Regions from separate parts of the Paenibacillus sp. NPDC056722 genome, predicted to be linked through region 1. Evidence: predicted binding sites of a transcription regulator. Region 1 holds the regulator's gene; each other region holds the start of a gene.
What was found. The regulator Rex, encoded in region 1, represses fermentation and respiration genes when NADH is low (regulators of the CRP and FNR family bind a similar motif). The targets are predictions, from matches to a motif close to TTGTGAAATATTTCACAA.
Positions count from the first base shown of each region.

Region 2: the regulator Rex is predicted to act here: its motif matches at 4,397-4,414, upstream of ACFRAM_RS15965 (cytochrome ubiquinol oxidase subunit I).
Region 3: the regulator Rex is predicted to act here: its motif matches at 2,066-2,083, upstream of pflB (formate C-acetyltransferase).

Region 1 is NZ_JBHTYV010000001.1:951,151-957,455, reverse strand. It holds gene dinG (ATP-dependent DNA helicase DinG) at 1-1,247, shown strand, start outside; gene ACFRAM_RS04435 (redox-sensing transcriptional repressor Rex) at 1,663-2,316, shown strand; gene ACFRAM_RS04430 (amidohydrolase) at 2,303-3,604, shown strand; gene ACFRAM_RS04425 (cell wall elongation regulator TseB-like domain-containing protein) at 3,659-4,177, shown strand; gene ACFRAM_RS04420 (hypothetical protein) at 5,462-6,004, shown strand; gene ACFRAM_RS04415 (AAA family ATPase) at 5,997-6,305, shown strand, end outside.
Region 2 is NZ_JBHTYV010000005.1:448,751-455,055, forward strand. It holds gene ACFRAM_RS15950 (amino acid ABC transporter ATP-binding/permease protein) at 1-6, opposite strand, end outside; gene cydD (thiol reductant ABC exporter subunit CydD) at 3-1,877, opposite strand; gene cydB (cytochrome d ubiquinol oxidase subunit II) at 1,877-2,893, opposite strand; gene ACFRAM_RS15965 (cytochrome ubiquinol oxidase subunit I) at 2,880-4,283, opposite strand; gene ACFRAM_RS15970 (cold-shock protein) at 4,508-4,738, opposite strand; gene ACFRAM_RS15975 (cold-shock protein) at 4,927-5,127, opposite strand; gene ACFRAM_RS15980 (S1C family serine protease) at 5,418-6,305, opposite strand, start outside.
Region 3 is NZ_JBHTYV010000003.1:217,431-223,735, forward strand. It holds gene pflB (formate C-acetyltransferase) at 1-1,980, opposite strand, end outside; gene adhE (bifunctional acetaldehyde-CoA/alcohol dehydrogenase) at 2,237-4,858, opposite strand; gene ACFRAM_RS09625 (ABC transporter substrate-binding protein) at 5,347-6,305, opposite strand, start outside.

The DNA of each region.
Region 1 (6,305 bases):
CGGTGAAGGAGACATGGGATGTATTAAGCGAGAGGCTGTACACTCTCCTGCCGGAGCGCAGCGATGCGGCCGCAGGGGAAGCGGGACAGCTTGTGCTTCGTCTCCAGCCGGGAAGCAAGCCGAAGGACTGGGAAGAGCTGGCGGCATTAGAGAATACAATGCACCTGAGCCTCAGCGAAGTCATCCGTAAGGGTGAGAAGATGCTGAGCGAGATGCGTGAACAGGATGGTCAGTCCAGCTCGGACAGTCTGGTGACCGATCTTGGGGGTCTCTTTAAGGATTTGGGCGCCATTCGCGAACAGGTGCGCTTCTTTATGAATCTGAACGACGTGAATGTTGTCTATTGGCTGGAAGCCAGCACTAATTATCGCAGCAAGTCCCTGCAACTCTATGCGGTGCCTGTCGATGTCAGTGCCCAGCTTAAGGAGCTGTTCTTCGACAAGAAGAACAGCATCGTGCTGACCTCGGCCACATTGTCGGTCGATAAATCATTCCAATTCATGATTGACAATCTGGGGCTCGGCGAGGCAGCGGAGCAGGGGCGTCTGATGACCTCGCTGCTGCCTTCTCCGTTCAAGTACCGTGAACAGGCCCTGCTGGTCATTCCGCGCGACTTCCCGAGCGTTAAGGGCAGCATAGGCGATGCCCGCTTTGTGGACACGCTGGTGCAATCACTGGCGGAGGCTGCGGTAATCACACGCGGACGGATGCTGGTGCTGTTCACTTCTTACCGTATGCTGCGCCAGGTCTATGATCCCCTGAAGGAAGCTCTGGCTTCACAGGATATCAGTGTACTGGGCCAGGGAGTCGAAGGTGGAAGCCGTAGCAAGCTGATCCGCCGTTTCCAGGACAGCAACGCTTCTGTGCTGCTTGGTACAAGCAGCTTCTGGGAGGGCGTAGACATTCCGGGCGAGGCCCTAACCTGCCTGGCCATCGTCAGACTGCCGTTTCAGCCGCCGAATCATCCGCTCGCGGAGGCTAAGGCTGAGCTGCTACAGGCGCAGAAGAAGAACCCGTTCATGAAGCTCTCCGTGCCGCAGGCGGTTATCCGCTTCAAGCAGGGCTTCGGCCGTCTCGTTCGGACGGCACAAGACCGGGGGATCGTTATTGTTTATGATACCAGGGTGATTGAATCCTATTACGGTAAATATTTTCTGTATTCGCTGCCCGGTCCCAAGATGGAGCATATGAAGACCGAGCAAATGGTTCCCCGAATTGCAGAATGGCTGGAGGAAGGGGGCAAATAATGCCCCTTTCATTCCTCGTGTAATGCGTTATTTTCAACAATCGGATTAATCTATATAGAACACATTAATGATCTCCGAAGTGTAATTAACGGCATTTTTGTACCCTAATAAGTCTGAAGTTAAGGGTGTACTTAAATTAAGAGCAATAATGTACCTTAAATCTTCCGTAATACGCTTTCGGGGTGCTTTTTTGAAAAATAAGATACAATAATGCTCTTATTATCCTTTTTAAGTATTTATCTAGAAAAATAAGGTGCGGAAATACTGTTAGTTGGGGAAACAGAGCTATTTTTCACTGGTTTAAGAAAGCCGATATAGGGGAAGATGGATTTGCGACTTATAGCCCTAACTTCACCAGAGTAACGCTTTGTCTTCTGTTTGAATCTTTATTTCACTTAATCTAGGAGGAGAAAACATGAAATCGGATAAAATCTCGGAGGCGGTGGTACGCAGACTTCCTGTATACCTGCGATTCCTCAACGATCTCCAAAAACGTGAAATCTCGACAGTTTCTTCTCAAGAACTTGGTCAGAAGCTGGATCTTAACCCCGCCCAGATCCGTAAGGATCTGGCTTATTTTGGCGACTTCGGCCGTAAAGGTATCGGTTATGATGTATCTTATCTCATTGAGAAGATCCGCCATATCCTGAAACTGGATCAGCAAATTAACGTGGCTCTGGTAGGCGCCGGTAATCTTGGACATGCCTTGTCCAACTACAATGCTTACTTGAAGGACACGATGAAAATAACCGCTATTTTTGATTCCTATGATCCCAAGGTAGGTCAGAAAATCAACTCACTCATTGTACAACCCATGAAGGATCTGGGCAGCACTATCCGTGAGCAGGGCATCCGTATCGGCATTATTACTGTACCGGATACCGAAGCGCAGAATGTAGCTGATATCCTGGTGGAATCCGGTATTGAAGCGATTTTGAACTTTGCACCTGTAATTCTAAAAACGCCAGCGCATATCCGTGTTCATGCGGCCGACTTCACAACGGATTTGCAGAGCCTGGCTTATTATTTGCAAGATGGAAAGGAGGAGATTGGGCATGAGCAGCAGTAAGATTCTTATCCGTAACGGGAAGTTTCTTGTGCCTGGGTCTCCTCTGTCTGTGTTGAACGGCTGTATGATCATTGAGAATGATCTCATCACATACATAGGCGAAGAAGAGCCGTGCCTTGAAGAAGAGCTGCAAGTGATCGATGGCAGCCGTCTGCTGTTCATGCCTGGTCTGGTGAATACCCATGGTCATGCGGCGATGTCGCTGCTGCGCGGCTATGGTGATGACCGGACTCTTCAGGTCTGGATGCAGGAGAAAATGTGGCCGATGGAGGGCAAGTTTACCCCGGATGATATCTACTGGGGAAGCTCGTTATCCATACTTGAAATGATGAAGGGCGGCACGACGACCTTTTTGGACATGTATGACAAAATGGACCGGGTAGCTGAGATTACGGAGCAGTCCGGCATGCGCGGGGTTCTGACACGCGGCGTTATCGGTCTATGTCCGCCGGAGGTACAGGATGTGAAGCTGGCTGATGCTGTCCGGTTCGCTCGCGACTGGAATGGCAAGGCAGACGGCAGAATTACAACGATGCTGTCCCCGCATTCTCCTTATACTTGCCCGCCGGAGTTTTTCGTCAAGTTCGTACAGGCGTCCCATGACCTGGATCTGCCGCTGCATACGCATATGTCGGAGACAAAGCGGGAAGTGGAGCAGAACGTAGAGGAATACGGACTGCGCCCTGTCGAACACTTGGAAAAGCTGGGCATGTTTACACGACCATCTTTAGTCGCGCATGGTGTGCATTTGAATGACGAGGAGATCGGGATTCTGGCCCGTCACCATGTCGGGGTCTCCCATAACCCTGGGAGCAACCTGAAGCTGGCTAGCGGCATTGCCCGGGTTATCGACCTGCTGAATGCAGGTGTCACCGTATCGCTTGGCACGGATAGTGCAGCCAGCAACAACAATCTGGACTTGTTTGAAGAGATGCGTCTGGCAGCTCTTATCCATAAAGGATTCAGCGGTGATCCCACAGCTGTTCCGGCTTCAGAAGCCATGCTGATGGCTACGGAGTACGGTGCGAAGTCACTTTTCCTGGATAGTGTGGGCCGACTTGCTCCCGGCATGAAGGCTGATTTTATTGCCATTGATATCGACCAGCCGCACCTCCTGCCGCATACGGATCTGCTCTCACATGCGGTATATTCTGCCAGCGCTAAAGACGTGCTCCATGTCTGGGTGAACGGAAAGCAGATTGTGAAGAACGGGGAGTGCCTAACGTTGGATGAAGAGGCTATCCGACGCAAGGCACAGGAAACTTTTGAAGGTCTGTTGAAGCGGTAGACAGGCGAGGAATAGGCATCACCGCCGCGGAACAAGTAGAAAGGAAGCTGTAACTTGAAAAAGAGGAAAAAATGGATCCTGATAGGAGTGGCAGTGTTTCTGCTCTTGCTGCTCGGCCTAATTCAGTTCTACGCCTTTATCATGAAAGACCAATGGAAAGAACGGGATGCAGCAAAGGAAGTTGCCAAGAGCCGTGCGGGCTTGACTCTAATGGAGAAGGCCCAGAAATCGGTCTGGGATGAAAACTCGGTGTATTGGGTGCTGACAGGGAAAAATGAGGCGGGTACCGAGCTCATGGTGTGGGTTCGCTTTACAACGGACGGTAAAGTTGCTGAGGGCGACAATGTGGTATTCAGCGAAGAACTGAGCAAGGGCACATCGGAGGCTAAAATCAGGTCCATCATCAGCGCACAGCTTCCGGATATTAAGATTCAAAGGCTGCTCCCGGGTGTGTATAACGGGGAATATGCCTGGCAGCTTTTTTATGAACAAGGAGATCGTTATTATTATCAGTTCTACCGCTTTTCTGACGGAATGCCTATCGGAGGGCGTTTCAGTTTGCCGAAGCGCTGAGACTGAACCTCATTGGGCTTTCTTTACGGATAAAAGTAAGGGGAAGTTAAGTGTGATTTAAGAAAAAACAAACAAGCGAACCGGATGGCGGTTTCGCTTGTTTGCGTTTAGATTAGGGTTTCTATATGTTGTCTGATGAGTATCAATAACGAGATTGCTTAACGACGATTTTTACGAGAATTCATTGATCTATTTGGAACGTATTAAAATAACAAACTAGGCCAGGACAAAAGAAAGTCTATAATAAGAATCCCCGTAGTGAATTAACGGCATTTTTGTACCTTAAATTCTCTGCAGCTAAGAGTTAATAGGAATTAAGTGCAATATTGTACCTTAAATCTTCCAGAATACTCGTCCAGCGATGCTTTTTCGAAAAATAAGATACAATAATGCCCTTATTTTCCTCATTTCTTTATATTCAAGAAAAATAAGGTACAAAAATGCTGTTAATTAGGGAGATGGACTATTTTTCTCGCTGTTAAAACGATTGGTGTGGGGGAATATCGGTTGAAATAGGCGACAGCCAGTGAGAGCCGATGAAAGATAATTATAATGCATTACCTAGTGTGGAAAGTGAAGTTCTGGGTGGATGTTTACATTTGTAAATATATTCATGGAACCGTTCCCGCGAAATCATTTCCACGTAAATCATTCCCACGTAAAAATCATTCCCGCCGAACCATTCTTATGTAAGCTTTCAGGCGAACGCTCCGCTCCTACAGATACTCCTACAGATACTCCTACAGATACTCCTACAGATACTCCTACAGTTCCAAACTTCCCCTTTGCTCCTCTTAGTTTTTGTTAATTTCTTTTGTTAATTTCTTTTGTTAATTTCTTTTGCTAATTTCTTTTGCTGATTTTTTTATTTTCTTTTGTTACTTTCTTTTGTTACTTTCTTTTGTTTATAAAATATATAATTTCGTATTGATTATCGTATATCAAATTAGTCGCTGTAATTATATCTATTAGTATATCATCGATAATTCGTATAGATGCAGATGTCAGATTTACGGGTAGATATTTTTATCAAAATAAGCCCCAGAACTAAGTTCTGGGGCGAGCTTTGTCGATAAATAATAAAAAAGGTTAGATAAATCTGTAAAAATTAGAATCAAAAATTTTAAATATATTCACACTTTTTTTCGTTTTCGTATATACACCTGTGATATACTACTATTTGTATTCAAGAGGGCATGCCGAATTGAATCCCTGATCATAGGGATCATCGCATACCGGGACGTATTCATATACTTGTTGTAATCATCGAGAGGAGGACGTTTCTTGAAACTGCGTCTTGTACCTGTACTGCTAACGTCACTGTTGACAGCTGCCTTGTTATTTGGTGGATGGTTTCTCTATCGTGAATTTGTGATTCAGGAACCGCTCCAAAAGATAGTGGCTGGCTATGAAGGTGTCAACAAGTCTCAGATTACTATTAACCGCGATCAGGTGACTTTGAAACTCGATCTTAAGCCGGGCACGAAAATGCGTGAACTGGTTCAATATGTTTCGACCGAAGGCAAATCGGCTATCAACGGCCGCACATTGAAGCTTGATGTCGATCAGCACTCCAGCGCAATGCTGGATGATTATTGGAATAAAGCAATGTTCTCAGTGGCAGAAGCCATGGAGAGCGGTAAATATACATTGATTCCGTCGACGCTTGACGGATTGAAGGAGAGTCATACGGAATACAAGGGTGTTGTTGCAACGACAGAGATTGACGATAGCAATGTCTATGTAAGCCTGAGCAGCGGCAAAGATAGCAAATTCATTATTCTGCCGCGCAAGCCGGCCAAGATGGGGGTTTGGAACAATGCCTAAATGGACTAAAGAAGTACTGGTAGGATTTATTCCTGTGGTGTTAATTTTTATGGTGTTTGTTGGAATTAATATTTTTCCGGTCATTATTGCGGCTGGCATGATCGGTGCGCTGCTGCTGATAGCACATATGCGTGGCGGGATCGCTGTTGGTGCCGGAGCGGAGAAGAAGCGCAAGAAGGACGGGCCGTCCAAGCTGACTTTTGAAGAAATCGGCGGCCAGGATAATGCCAAGCAGGAGCTGCGTGAAGCACTGGATTTTCTGATTCGTCACGAAGAGATCAGCAAGTTCGGGATTCGCCCA
Region 2 (6,305 bases), on a different contig from region 1:
TTTCAATGGATTCCCTCCAATTGCGATTGAATAAGCTCATAATAGGCACCCTTGCGGGCGATCAGTTCCTTATGGGTGCCGGTCTCAGCTACTTGCCCCTGCTTCATCACGACGATGAGATCCATATCTACCATCCAGTGCAAGCGATGTGTCGCGAGAAAGACCAGCTTCCCGGCAAACAGCGGAAGCATCGTTTCCTTGAGCTCGTACTCTGTTTCAATATCCAGATGGGCCGTCGGCTCATCCAGCAGCATAATCGGTCGACTGCTTAGCAGCGCCCGAGCCAGCGCTACCCGCTGCTCTTGACCGCCACTGAGGGAACGACCGCCGCCGCCAATCATTTCTTCCAACCCGTTCGGTAGAGAATCTACCAGTCTCGACAATCCGGCTTCGCCGATTACTCGGCGAACTTCCTCCATTGAAGCTTCTGGATAATAGAAGCGCACATTGTCCGCAAGCGTGCCACTGAAGATATACGGCCGCTGCGGGATATACGCCGTCTGCTTCCGCCAGGCTTCGTCTGTCAGTGAGCTGAACGTGCTAGCGCCCACGGTAATACTGCCAGACGTAGGATGCAGAAAGCCACCCAGGATATCCACCAGTGTGGACTTCCCTGCTCCACTCTCCCCAATAATTCCGATCTTAGCCGCCCCTGCGAAACGCAGGCTGACCCCTTCCAGCGAGGACAATCCGCCTTCTTCATACTTAACACCCACGCCATTCAACTGTAGAATGGCGCCGTTAGTCCAAGCAAAGTCGGATGCAGAGGACGGTTGCCCTACAAGAGTAGTACCAGCAGTTCTATTAGTTCCAGCCCGACCAGCACCACCAACACGTCCAGCACTACTGACATTACCAGCCACAGCACCCGAGGCAGCTCCTTTTTCAGCAACCCCTTGCCCTGCTCCACTCGCCGTCAACTTCACCGCCTGTACGGTCTCCCGGTCAATAATACTCTTCATGGCCTCACCGGCTTCTTTTCCGTCCAGCGTAGCATGAAAATCCGCACCCACAAGCCGTACCGGCAGGAAATATTCCGGGGCCAGGATCAGAATGGTCAGCCCGGTGACCAACGTCATCTGCTCATTGACCAACCGCAGACCGAGGCTGACAGCCACGGAAGCTACCGAGAGCATGGTGAAGAAATCCAGAGCAAAGGAAGACAGGAACGCCACGCGCAAGGTACGCATCGTAGCTGAGCGATAACGATCGCTGACATGAGCGATGCTCTCGCTATGACTACGGCTGCGGCCCAGGAACTTCAGCGTCTCCAAGCCCCGCAGCGAATCGACAAAGTGATTGGACAGTGTCCGATAGGACTTGAGCTGACGGTCCATTTGTTTGCGAGCCGTCATTCCGATCAGAATCATAAAGGCAATAATGATCGGCATCGTCACGGTGAGAATCACGCCGCTTGTCGTGTCTTGTGTGTACACATAGACGAGCAGCATTAGCGGTGTGACTGACATTCCAACCATCCGTGGAATGATCAGCTCCAGATAAGTGCGGAACTTTGTTACGCCTTCCAATACCAGTGTAACCAGCGTACCGGTGCCCCGGTCGCCTGCCAATCTCGGCCCTAGCTGGAACAGCTTATCCATCATCTGCTGCCGCATGCTGCTTCCGGTCGCTTCCGCGAACCGGTAGGATACCCGGCTCATCAGCAGGGCGCACACATGGCGCACCAGAAACGCAAGAAGGAACAATAGGGAAGTACCCCATTGTTCCTTCAGCGGTGCTCCCGCAAACAGCGCAGAGACAACTTCCGCCAGCCCTTTGGCCAGCAGAAGAATGGACAGGCTTTGCACCAGGGTCAGGAAGCCGACGATCAGAAAGACCGGCCTAACTCCTTTGTACCCAAGCAAATTTTTATCCATTAGTATTCAAGATGCTCCTTCTCGTGAACCCGTTTGTGAAAGATAAAATAACTCCAAATCTGATAACCCAATACGAACGGCAGCAGCGTCAATGCCACAATCGTCATGACCTTCAGTGAATAATGTCCGGAAGCCGCATTCGTGATCGTCAGGTTGAACGCCTGATCAATGGAGCTGATCATCACCCGCGGGAACAGTCCCACGAAGATCGAAGCCACCGACAAGGCGAATACCGCTCCAGTCATGCCGAATGCCCAGCTGTCCTTCTTCTTCAACATGAAGTAGCCTGCCAGTACATATGCAATAATACCCAATATTACTATACTCAGAAGCACTGTTCCACGCTTTTCAAAGATATCGGTCATGAAGTAGGTCATTACCACAAAACCCAGCAGCAGTACGCCCAGTGGAATCAACAGCTTCTGCCCCAGCTTTCGGGCCCGAACCTGCAGATCACCAATCGTACGCAGCGTCGTGAACATCAGGCCGTGTACCAGACAGAGCAGAACTACTGTAATTCCGGCAACAACGGTGTAGATATTAACGATATCCGTGAATCCGGCATACATCTGCATATTGGCGTCAATCGGCAAGCCCTTGATGAAGCTTGCGAAGACGACAGCCAGCAGGAACGGCGGGAGGAAGCTGCCGAGGAAGATGCAGACATCCCAAGTTCTTTTCCAGGCCAGGGAATCCCGCTTGCCCCTGAATTCAAATGCTACACCCCGGGCGATCAGCGCCAGTAGCGCGAACACGAAGGGAATATAAAATCCGCTGAATAGCGTAGCATACCAGTTCGGAAAGGCCGCGAACATCGCACCTGCACCCGTCAGTAGCCATACTTCATTGGCATCCCAGAACGGTCCAATCGAGTTGATCAGCACCCGGCGCTCCGTATCATTCTTGGCCAAGAGCTGTGTTTCCATTCCTACACCAAAGTCAAAACCCTCCAGGAAGAAGAACCCGATGAACAGAACCGCAATCAATACAAACCACAATTCATTAAGAGAAAGCATGGGACCCCTCCTTGTTATATGGATCATGCGAATCGCCGTGATCGTTATCCATGGCATAAGGACCTTTTTTGATAACTTTGATGAACAAGCCGACCAATACCAGACCCAGAATTAAATAGATCGTTGTAAAAGAAATCACCGAGAATAATACCTGTCCGCTCGTGATATTAGGCGACACACTGTCTTTGGTCTGCATCAAGCCGAATACCGTCCACGGCTGGCGGCCAAATTCAGTCATCACCCAGCCCGCTGTATTGGCGATTGGCGGAAGCAGCAGTCCCCAGAACATGAACCGCATGAACCAGGTGTTCGGACGGTCCATCTTTTTACGCCAAATCAAGTACATTGCATACAGACCAAGCACGATCATTGCCGTACCCGCAGCAACCATGATCCGGAAGCTCCAGAAGGTGGTCCGTACCGGAGGAATGTAGTCCCCAGGTCCGTATTGCTGTTCATATTCAGCCTGCAATTGGTTCATCCCTTTAACTTCACCGGAGAACTTACTGTAAGACAGGAAGCTAAGCAAATACGGGATTTTGAATTCACCGCTGTTAGTCTTGTTCGTAGGGTCAATATTCGCCCACACCGTCCAAGGTGCAGGATCGCCGCTCTCGCCCCATAGTCCTTCGGATGCCGCCATTTTCATCGGCTGAGTCTCTACCAGGTATTGCGCCTGAGCATGTCCTGCCACCGCTACACCCACCGAAGAGATAATGCCGACAATTGCTGCAATTTGAAAAGATTTCTTAAAGAAAGATACTTCCTGCTTCTTCAGCAGCTTGTAGGCACTGATACCTGTTACAAGAAACGCGCCTGTAGCGTAGGCCGCCAGCACCGTGTGTGGGAATTCCACAAGTAATTGTCCGTTCGTAATGAGAGCGAAGATGTCATTCATTTCAGCACGTCCATTGTTGATCGTGAAGCCCACCGGATGCTGCATGAATGAGTTAGCGGTCAGAATCCAGAACGCCGACATCATCGTACCAAAAGCAACCATCCAGATGGAGAGCAAATGCACCTTCTTAGAGACTTTGTCCCAGCCGAAGATCCATAGCCCGATGAATGTAGACTCCAGGAAAAAAGCCAGTAGAGCTTCCACGGCCAGCGGTGCACCGAACACGTCACCAACGAATCGTGAATAATCGGACCAGTTCATCCCAAACTGGAATTCCTGCAGTATACCTGTAACTACCCCGACTGCAAAATTTATGAGGAATAGCTTTCCCCAGAATTGCGCCATTCTCTTGTACTCTTCATCGCCTTTTCTTACATACATAGTCTCCATGATGGCAATCAAAAGCGCTAGCCCAATAGACACCGGCACAAAGAAATAGTGAAAAATTGTCGTCGACGCAAATTGAATACGTGACAGCATGATTGTATCCATATTTCTCCCCTTCCCTCTCCCTTATCAATACGTCTATTTTGTCAAAAATTTTAAGGGAACTGTGTGATGTAAATCACATTATACGCTCTATTTTTGCTATAAAAATAATAATTTTGTGACAAATATCACAAAGTAGTGACAAAAAAGCAAAAAAAATAAGACGGTTTAACCGTCTCGGAGTTTGTGCGTTATTCTATACTAAGCTTGGCTCATAAAGGCGCCGGTCACGTAATGGAAATACCCTTCTTCAGCGACTTCAGATCACCGTTGGAATTGAGCAGCAGCGGCAGCATCTTCATACTGCGGACCATTGGAGCGTTGCAGAGACGACAAGAAGGCACAGTGTCAAAAGCAAAATTGTCCCTCATCCATCCATTGCACCCCTCGTTAGTACAGGCCCAAATCGCGGTATTCTCTTCCGGGATTTCCTCCACGGGTTTCTTCCGGTAGTTCATTGCCGTTCCTCCTTCCTTTATGTCACAAGTGGATTAACGATACATGATACCCCAAAATGTTAAGATTTATGCTTACACCTCTATAATAATAAGAAAAGCCCCAGTACGGAGCCCTTACAAAGGTTGTTGAGTTCTGTTAAAAAAAGACCGTCCCAACTTTCAACAAGCGGGGACGGTACCTTCTATTATTACAGTTTTACAACGTTTTCGGCTTGTGGACCACGGTTGCCTTGAACAACGTTGAATTCAACGCGTTGGCCTTCGTCCAAAGTTTTGAAGCCTTCGCCAGTGATCGCACTGAAGTGTACGAATACGTCGCTACCGCCTTCAACTTCGATAAATCCGAATCCTTTTTCAGCGTTGAACCATTTAACTGTACCTGTTTGCATGTGTGTAACCTCCACAAATTTAAATTAATATGTTCTTTTTATCTTCAAACAAAGAAAAAATTCACACATTGAAAAAGGTTGTATATTACTTAACTTGACAGCCCTTTTCAACACGAGAATTAGGTATCAAATGTATGATTGTTCTCATAGTACCACACCTTCGAAGTAAAGGCAAGCTGACCCATCCGAATATCTCCGTTTTTTCCCACAAAAGGCTGACTTCCCAATGTAAGGGCTGTCAGCCTGGCTGGTCATGACTGCTATATCATTATATACCATTTCTGAAGGTTTTATTCCTCAGGCTTCTCCAAAAGTTTTACCGATACCTGCTTTAGAACCCCGTTTCTGTAAAAAGTAATCTGTAATTCATCACCGATCTTAGTGTGATTATACAAATACTTCCGCAGTGAAAGGGTAGACGTAATGGGCTCTCCGTCAAATTTTGTGATAACGTCGTTGAACTGGAGTCCCGCAACCTTTGCCGGTCCAACAGCATCAAGTACGACTACACCGTCCTTAACAGCCACAGGCAGATTCAGCTCCTTGCGCTGGTCTTCGGCCAACGGGACATAAGGATTGTTCAGATCCACCGTGTAGACGCCCAGATAGGATCGTGAGATCTTACCCTTGCTGGTTAGCTCATCTGCCGTCTCCATAACATGATTGGTCGGTATGGCAAAGCCAAGCCCTTCTACGCCGGTATCCGAAATTTTCATCGTATTGATCCCGATCACCTTGCCGTTGAGATCAACTAGCGCGCCACCACTGTTACCTTCATTGATCGCCGCATCGGTCTGAATGACCTCCTGCTCCCAGTCGTACACACCATCCTGGTTGAGCGATACGGGAATCTTCCGCTCCGTATAGCTTATAATACCGGAAGTTAGCGTATCACCAAGACCAAGTGGATTGCCGATAGCTATGACGGTCTCCCCAAGACGCAGCTTGGAAGAGTCACCAATCTGAGCGATGGTGTTGATGCCCTTGGCATCAATCGACAGCACAGCAATATCGGTTACTTTATCTGCGCCGACCAGCTCCGCTCTGCGGGTCTCCCCAGACACCGTAACAATCTCCAGCTTGCCTGCACCCTGAACGACATGGTTATTAGTAATGATGTAGGCCTTATTGGCATCTTTTTTATAAATAACTCCGGAGCCCAGTGATGACTGATCCAG
Region 3 (6,305 bases), on a different contig from region 1:
GTCCAGGCTATCCTCGTAAGGCAGTTTGGCAACAGAGCTCAGGGATGCCAGGGCGCCCTTCTTATCACGGCCGTGCATTGGGTTAGCACCCGGTGCGAATGGCTCGCCTTTTTTACGTCCGTCAGGTGTAGTACCTGTCTTCTTACCATACACAACGTTAGAAGTGATGGTCAGTACCGATTGTGTCGGCAAGGAATCACGGTAAGTTGTGTTTTTGCGAATCATTGTCATGAAGGATTCAACCAAATCTACCGCGATGCTGTCTACGGCATCGTCATTGTTACCGTAGCAAGGGAATTCACCTTCGATTTCAAAATCAATGGCAATACCTTGTTCGTTACGTACCGGTCTAACCTTGGCATATTTGATGGCGCTCAGGGAGTCGGCTGCAACAGACAAACCGGCGATACCACAAGCCATGGTCCGCAGAATATCGCGGTCATGCAAAGCCATTTCAATACGCTCGTAGGAATATTTATCGTGCATGTAGTGAATGACGTTCAGCGTGTTCATGTACAGCTTAGCCAGCCACTCCATCATTGGTTTGAAACGTTTCATTACTTCTTCATAATCAAGAACATCGGAAGTGATGCGCGGAAGCTCAGGTCCAACTTGCACGCCGGATTTTTCATCAACACCACCATTGATAGCATACAACAGTGCTTTTGCCAGGTTGGCACGTGCGCCGAAGAATTGCATTTGTTTACCAATGCGCATTGCAGATACACAACATGCAATACCGTAGTCATCGCCATAGATCGGACGCATCAGATCATCATTCTCGTATTGAATGGAACTGGTCTCGATGGATACCTTGGCACAATATTTCTTGAAGCCTTCAGGCAATTTCTCGGACCACAGTACAGTCAAGTTCGGTTCCGGTGCAGGTCCCAGGTTGTACAGGGTGTGCAGGAAACGGAAGCTGTTCTTAGTAACGCGTGTTGTACCATCTACGGACATACCGCCAATGGATTCTGTAACCCAGGTAGGGTCACCACTGAACAGTTCATTATAGTCAGGTGTGCGCAGGAATTTAACGATACGCAATTTCATTACAAAATGGTCTGTTAACTCTTGTGCTTGTTCTTCGGTCAAAATACCTTCTGCGATATCGCGCTCAACATAGATATCAAGGAAAGAGGATACGCGTCCAAGGGACATTGCCGCACCGTTTTGTTCTTTGATTGCTGCAAGATATCCGAAGTACACCCATTGGAAAGCTTCTTTGGCAGTGTTAGCTGGCTTGGAGATATCAAAGCCGTGCATAGCTGCCATCTTCTTCAGTTCACCCAGTGCGCGGATCTGTTCGGAGACCTCTTCCCGAAGACGAATTACGGATTCGCTCATGGCATCTACTTCAAGATTCTTGAGATCTTGTTTCTTTTCGTTGACCAAGAAATCAATTCCGTAAAGCGCTACGCGGCGATAGTCACCAATGATCCGGCCACGGCCGTAAGCATCAGGAAGACCGGTAATGATACCCGCTCTGCGCGCTGCTCTCATTTCATCTGTATATGCATCAAATACGCCTTGGTTATGCGTTTTGCGAATGTTCGTGAACATGTCGACAATGCCTTGCGGAAGTTCAAATCCGTATGCGTTGCAGGCATCGATCATCATTTTAATACCACCGAACGGTTGGATGGAACGTTTGAAAGGCGCATCTGTCTGAACGCCGACAATTTGCTCCTTGTCTTTGTCAATGTAACCAGGATTGTGCGAGACGATCGTAGATACAGTGTTCACATCTACATCAAGCACACCGCCGTTGGCAATTTCCCGTTTAGTCATTTCAGAAACAATTTTCCACAGCTCTTTGGTGTTCTCAGTAGCTCCGGCGAGGAAATCTTCCTTGCCCAGGTAAGGGGTAATATTCTTCTCAATAAAGTCATTCACGTTAACTTTTCTGGACCATTTACCTTTTGTAAAACCGCGCCAACCCGACTTCACTTCTTGTACATCTTTTTCAATCACCGACATGCTAAATCCCTCCATCTATATTTATAGTATTGTAGAGATCGCGGGCTTGAAGGTTAATCCCGTGTCTCGCGACCCCATCTAATGGTTGTTATAAAATTCACAAAAGTGATTTTACAACTGGGATCGTTGTTTGTTTATATAAATATTTTAGTTTATTTTCTGAAAAAGGACTGTGACAAATATCACCTTTTCGGTGATATTTGTCACTTGCATCCAGTTTCTAAAGGAACAGAATTCTTAGCTTAAATCCTTGGTATTAGTTGTCAAATTTTCCGTAGAAAGCATTGCGGTATACGTCTGCAAGCTCGCTGACAAGCGGCATTTTTGGATTGGCAGTTGTACATTGGTCTTCGAATGCACGGTCAGCCAGATAGTCAACACGCGATTCGAAATCCTTAGGATCAAAGCCCAGCTGTTGGAACGACTCCTCAATACCCAGCTTCTTGTTCATGTCGCGGATAGCATTGATCAAGCTGGTAACCCCTTCTTCAGTGGTACGAGCTGGCAGTCCCAAAATACGGGCGATTTCTGCATAGCGCTCATCAGCAACGAAGTGCGAATACTTAGGGAACGAAGCAAACTTCGTTGGTTTCTTGGCATTGTAGCGGATAACGTGTGGCATAAGAATCGCATTGGTGCGACCATGAGCCGTGTGATATTGACCGCCCCATTTGTGCGCCAAGCTGTGGTTAATGCCCAGGAACGCGTTGGCAAACGCCATACCAGCAAGCGTTGAAGCATTGTGCATTTTCTCACGGGCCAGTGGATCAGCTTCCAGTGCCGATTTCTCCAGGTATTGGAATACGAGCTGGATAGCTTTGATGGCCAGACCATCGGAGTAGTCACTAGCCATAACCGAGACATAGGCTTCAATCGCATGGGTCAAAACGTCCATACCTGTATCAGCAACAGCAGTTTTTGGCAAGCTGTATACGAACTCTGGATCAATGATAGCTACATCAGGTGTGAGCTCATAGTCAGCCAAAGGATATTTGGTGTGTTTTTCAGTTGTTTTATCCGTGATAACCGCGAAAGAAGTAACTTCCGAACCCGTACCCGAAGTGGTAGGAATGGCAACGAATTTAGCTTTGTTACCCAGTTTAGGGAACTTGTAGACCCGTTTACGGATATCCATGAATTTTTGTTTCAGACCGTTAAAGTCAGCGTCTGGGTGTTCATAGAACAACCACATACCTTTAGCTGCGTCCATAGGGGAACCGCCGCCAAGTGCAATGATGCAGTCCGGCTGGAATCTGTTCATCATAGCTGTACCTTTTTCCACTGTAGTTGTCGATGGATCTGGTTCTACTTCCGAGAACACTTCGATGGCTACTGGTGTTTGACGTTGACGCAGGTAGTGTTCAACTCTTTCCACATAACCCAGCTTCACCATCATAGGGTCAGTGATAATCGCAACACGTGTAATATCAGGCATTTTGGCAAGGTATTGAGTTGCACCTTTTTCGAAATAGATCTTGTCGGGTACTTTAAACCATTGCATATTCACGGTACGACGATTCACCCTTTTCACGTTGATCAGATTGATGGCAGTCACGTTTTGCGATACCGAGTTGCGTCCGTAAGATCCGCAGCCCAGGGTCAGCGAAGGGATATTAGTGTTGTAAATATCGCCGATGGCACCGTGTGTTGATGGCGAGTTTACCAGAATACGTCCGGTTTGCAAACGGTTCGAGAATTTCATGATCACTTCTTCATTGTTGGAATGGATAGCCGAGCTATGGCCCATGCCTCCGAACTCAACGATCTCGGCAGCACGTTCGATACCTTGATCAGCATTTTTAACTTTATAGCAAGCCAGTACCGGGCTAAGCTTCTCTGCAGACAGCGGGAATTTTGTACCTACACCTTCAAGTTCAGCTACCAGAATTTTAGTGCCTGCTGGAACTTGAATTCCGCACATTTCCGCGATCTTCGTTGCAGATTGGCCAACAATTGCCGGATTCACTGCACATTTTTCAACGTTCATTGCGCCGGAAGTCAGCTTGCCAGCTTCTTCTTTGTTAACAAAGTAACAGCCGTTCGCAATCATTTTCTTCTTCACTTGGTCGAAGATAGCTTCTTCAATAATAACAGCTTGCTCAGATGCGCAAATCATACCGTTATCGAATGTCTTGGAAAGAATGATGTCAGTTACCGCTTGGTCGATATCAGCACTCTTCTCGATAAAGGCAGGCACGTTACCAGGGCCTACACCCAGAGCCGGTTTACCACAGCTATAAGCTGCTTTAACCATCGCCGATCCGCCTGTTGCCAGAATCAGTGCAACGTCAGGGTTGTTCATCAAAGCGTTGGTTTTGTCCATCGTCGGCAATTCGATCCATTGGATACAGTTCTCAGGAGCGCCAGCTTTCACTGCTGCGTCATGTAGAATTTTGGCGGATGCTGCACTACACTCTTGCGCAGATGGATGAAAACCGAATATAATAGGGTTACGTGTCTTTGCGGCGATCAAAGCTTTAAACATCGTGGTGGATGTTGGATTGGTTACCGGTGTGATACCCATAACGATGCCGACCGGTTCGGCGATCTTTTGGAAACTTTCGTAGGAGTTGTCTTCGATGACCCCTACGGTTTTGTCATATTTAATTCCGTGCCAGATATATTCTGTTGCGAAAATGTTCTTCGTAATTTTGTCTTCATAGACTCCGCGACCTGTTTCTTCTACGGCCAGTTTCGCCAGATACATGTGCTTGTCGAGTCCTGCCAGCGCCATTGCATGAACGATTGTGTTGACTTGCTCTTGATCCAGCTGCATGTACGCTTCTTGAGCCTTCTTGGCTTTATCTACCAAAGTCTGAATATATTCCTCAGCTGTTGGTTGCTTCACTTGGGCGGGCACTTCATTTTTAACTGCCATGTCCCTCGTCCTCCTGTCAATTTTTGAGTTGTTTTTCTCTACATGTTCATATTATCACATACTTTTCGTCTTGTATAGTGAAATCTTTCACAAAGTATAAAGTTTTTTTGACATGTTTCAAAGCGCTTACATTCAATCATATTCAGGTATTTTAACCATATTTTATTTAAAAAATCGTTTAATTCCCCTGATTTTAGGCTTTTACCCAGCCTATTCCTTGTTATTTATAACTAAAAAGAAACCTCTTGCTCTTCATTCAACACTCCATGAATCACAGAAGGTTCACAATCCCTCTTCCCCGCTCAGTGCCAATCCTGCTCGCTTTTTCAATCTCAAACCTACCTAACAAAAAACGGCTATTAAAAAAGATCAACCAGTACTCTCTCGTTGATCCTATAATACGAAGGGATGCCCCTCACCATTCACATGGTTTCTGGGACATCCCTTTGTTCGTGCTATTCAGTTACAGCAATTATGCTGAAGTCTGATTATTGAACTTTGATTCCGTCGAAGAATTTCTCTTGGACTGTTTTAGCAGCAGCATCAAGCTGAGCTTTGGAATCCGTTCCTTTTTTGGAGAACAGCTCTTGAATGACATTGGACATTGTTGCATAGTAGTCCTGAGTATTGTACTGAGCTTCTGGCTTACCGTCCAGCAGGTTCATGATTTCCGGATTGTATTGGTAGACGTTTGTATACTTATCATAGACAGCTTTAGTCTTCTTACCGAATTCAGAATCAGCGGAGAAGTAGTCAAGAAGCGGCGGAATGAAGAATTTACCGTCTGCTTCACGTTGCTTGATTACCGCATCAAGTGCATCCAGACCCTTTTCAGAGAAGTAGTCGAATGTGATGTAACGGAAAGCCATTTCTTGCTCGTCTTTCGTTGCATTCGGGTTGATTACGAGATAGTCGCCACCAAGTACGCCTGTGTGCTTGCCGCCTTTTTCAGCTGCAGGCATTGGGTACGTCAACACCTCTTCAGGTTTCAAACCACCTTGGTTCAGGGCTTGCTCGATAACGCCGTCAGAACCGGCCATAACCATTGCAGTACGGCTTTGTTGGAACGCGCCTACAGCATCGCCCCAGCCAAGTGCCCAGTCTTGAGGAATAGCATTAGCTTCCCATCTAAGCTGCTTATAGAAGTCCAGTGCTTTCACACCAGCGTCGGAGTTGAATGTAGCTACAACTTTACCGCCGTCAATATTTTGAATTTCTCCGCCTGCTTCGAACAGGAAGTTGGTCCAGTTCCAGCCAGCTTCATTACCTTTACCCATTGGAGCAATACCAGAGATACCTTTTTTAGTATCAGCTGCGCCCTTGGCAGTGTTCAGCATATCGTCCCAAGTCCAGTCAAGTGGAGGAACAGCTACACCTTTTTCATCAAGCAGCTTTTTGTTGATCATTGTAGTGGTGACATAACCTTTTTGTGTTACGCCGTACACTT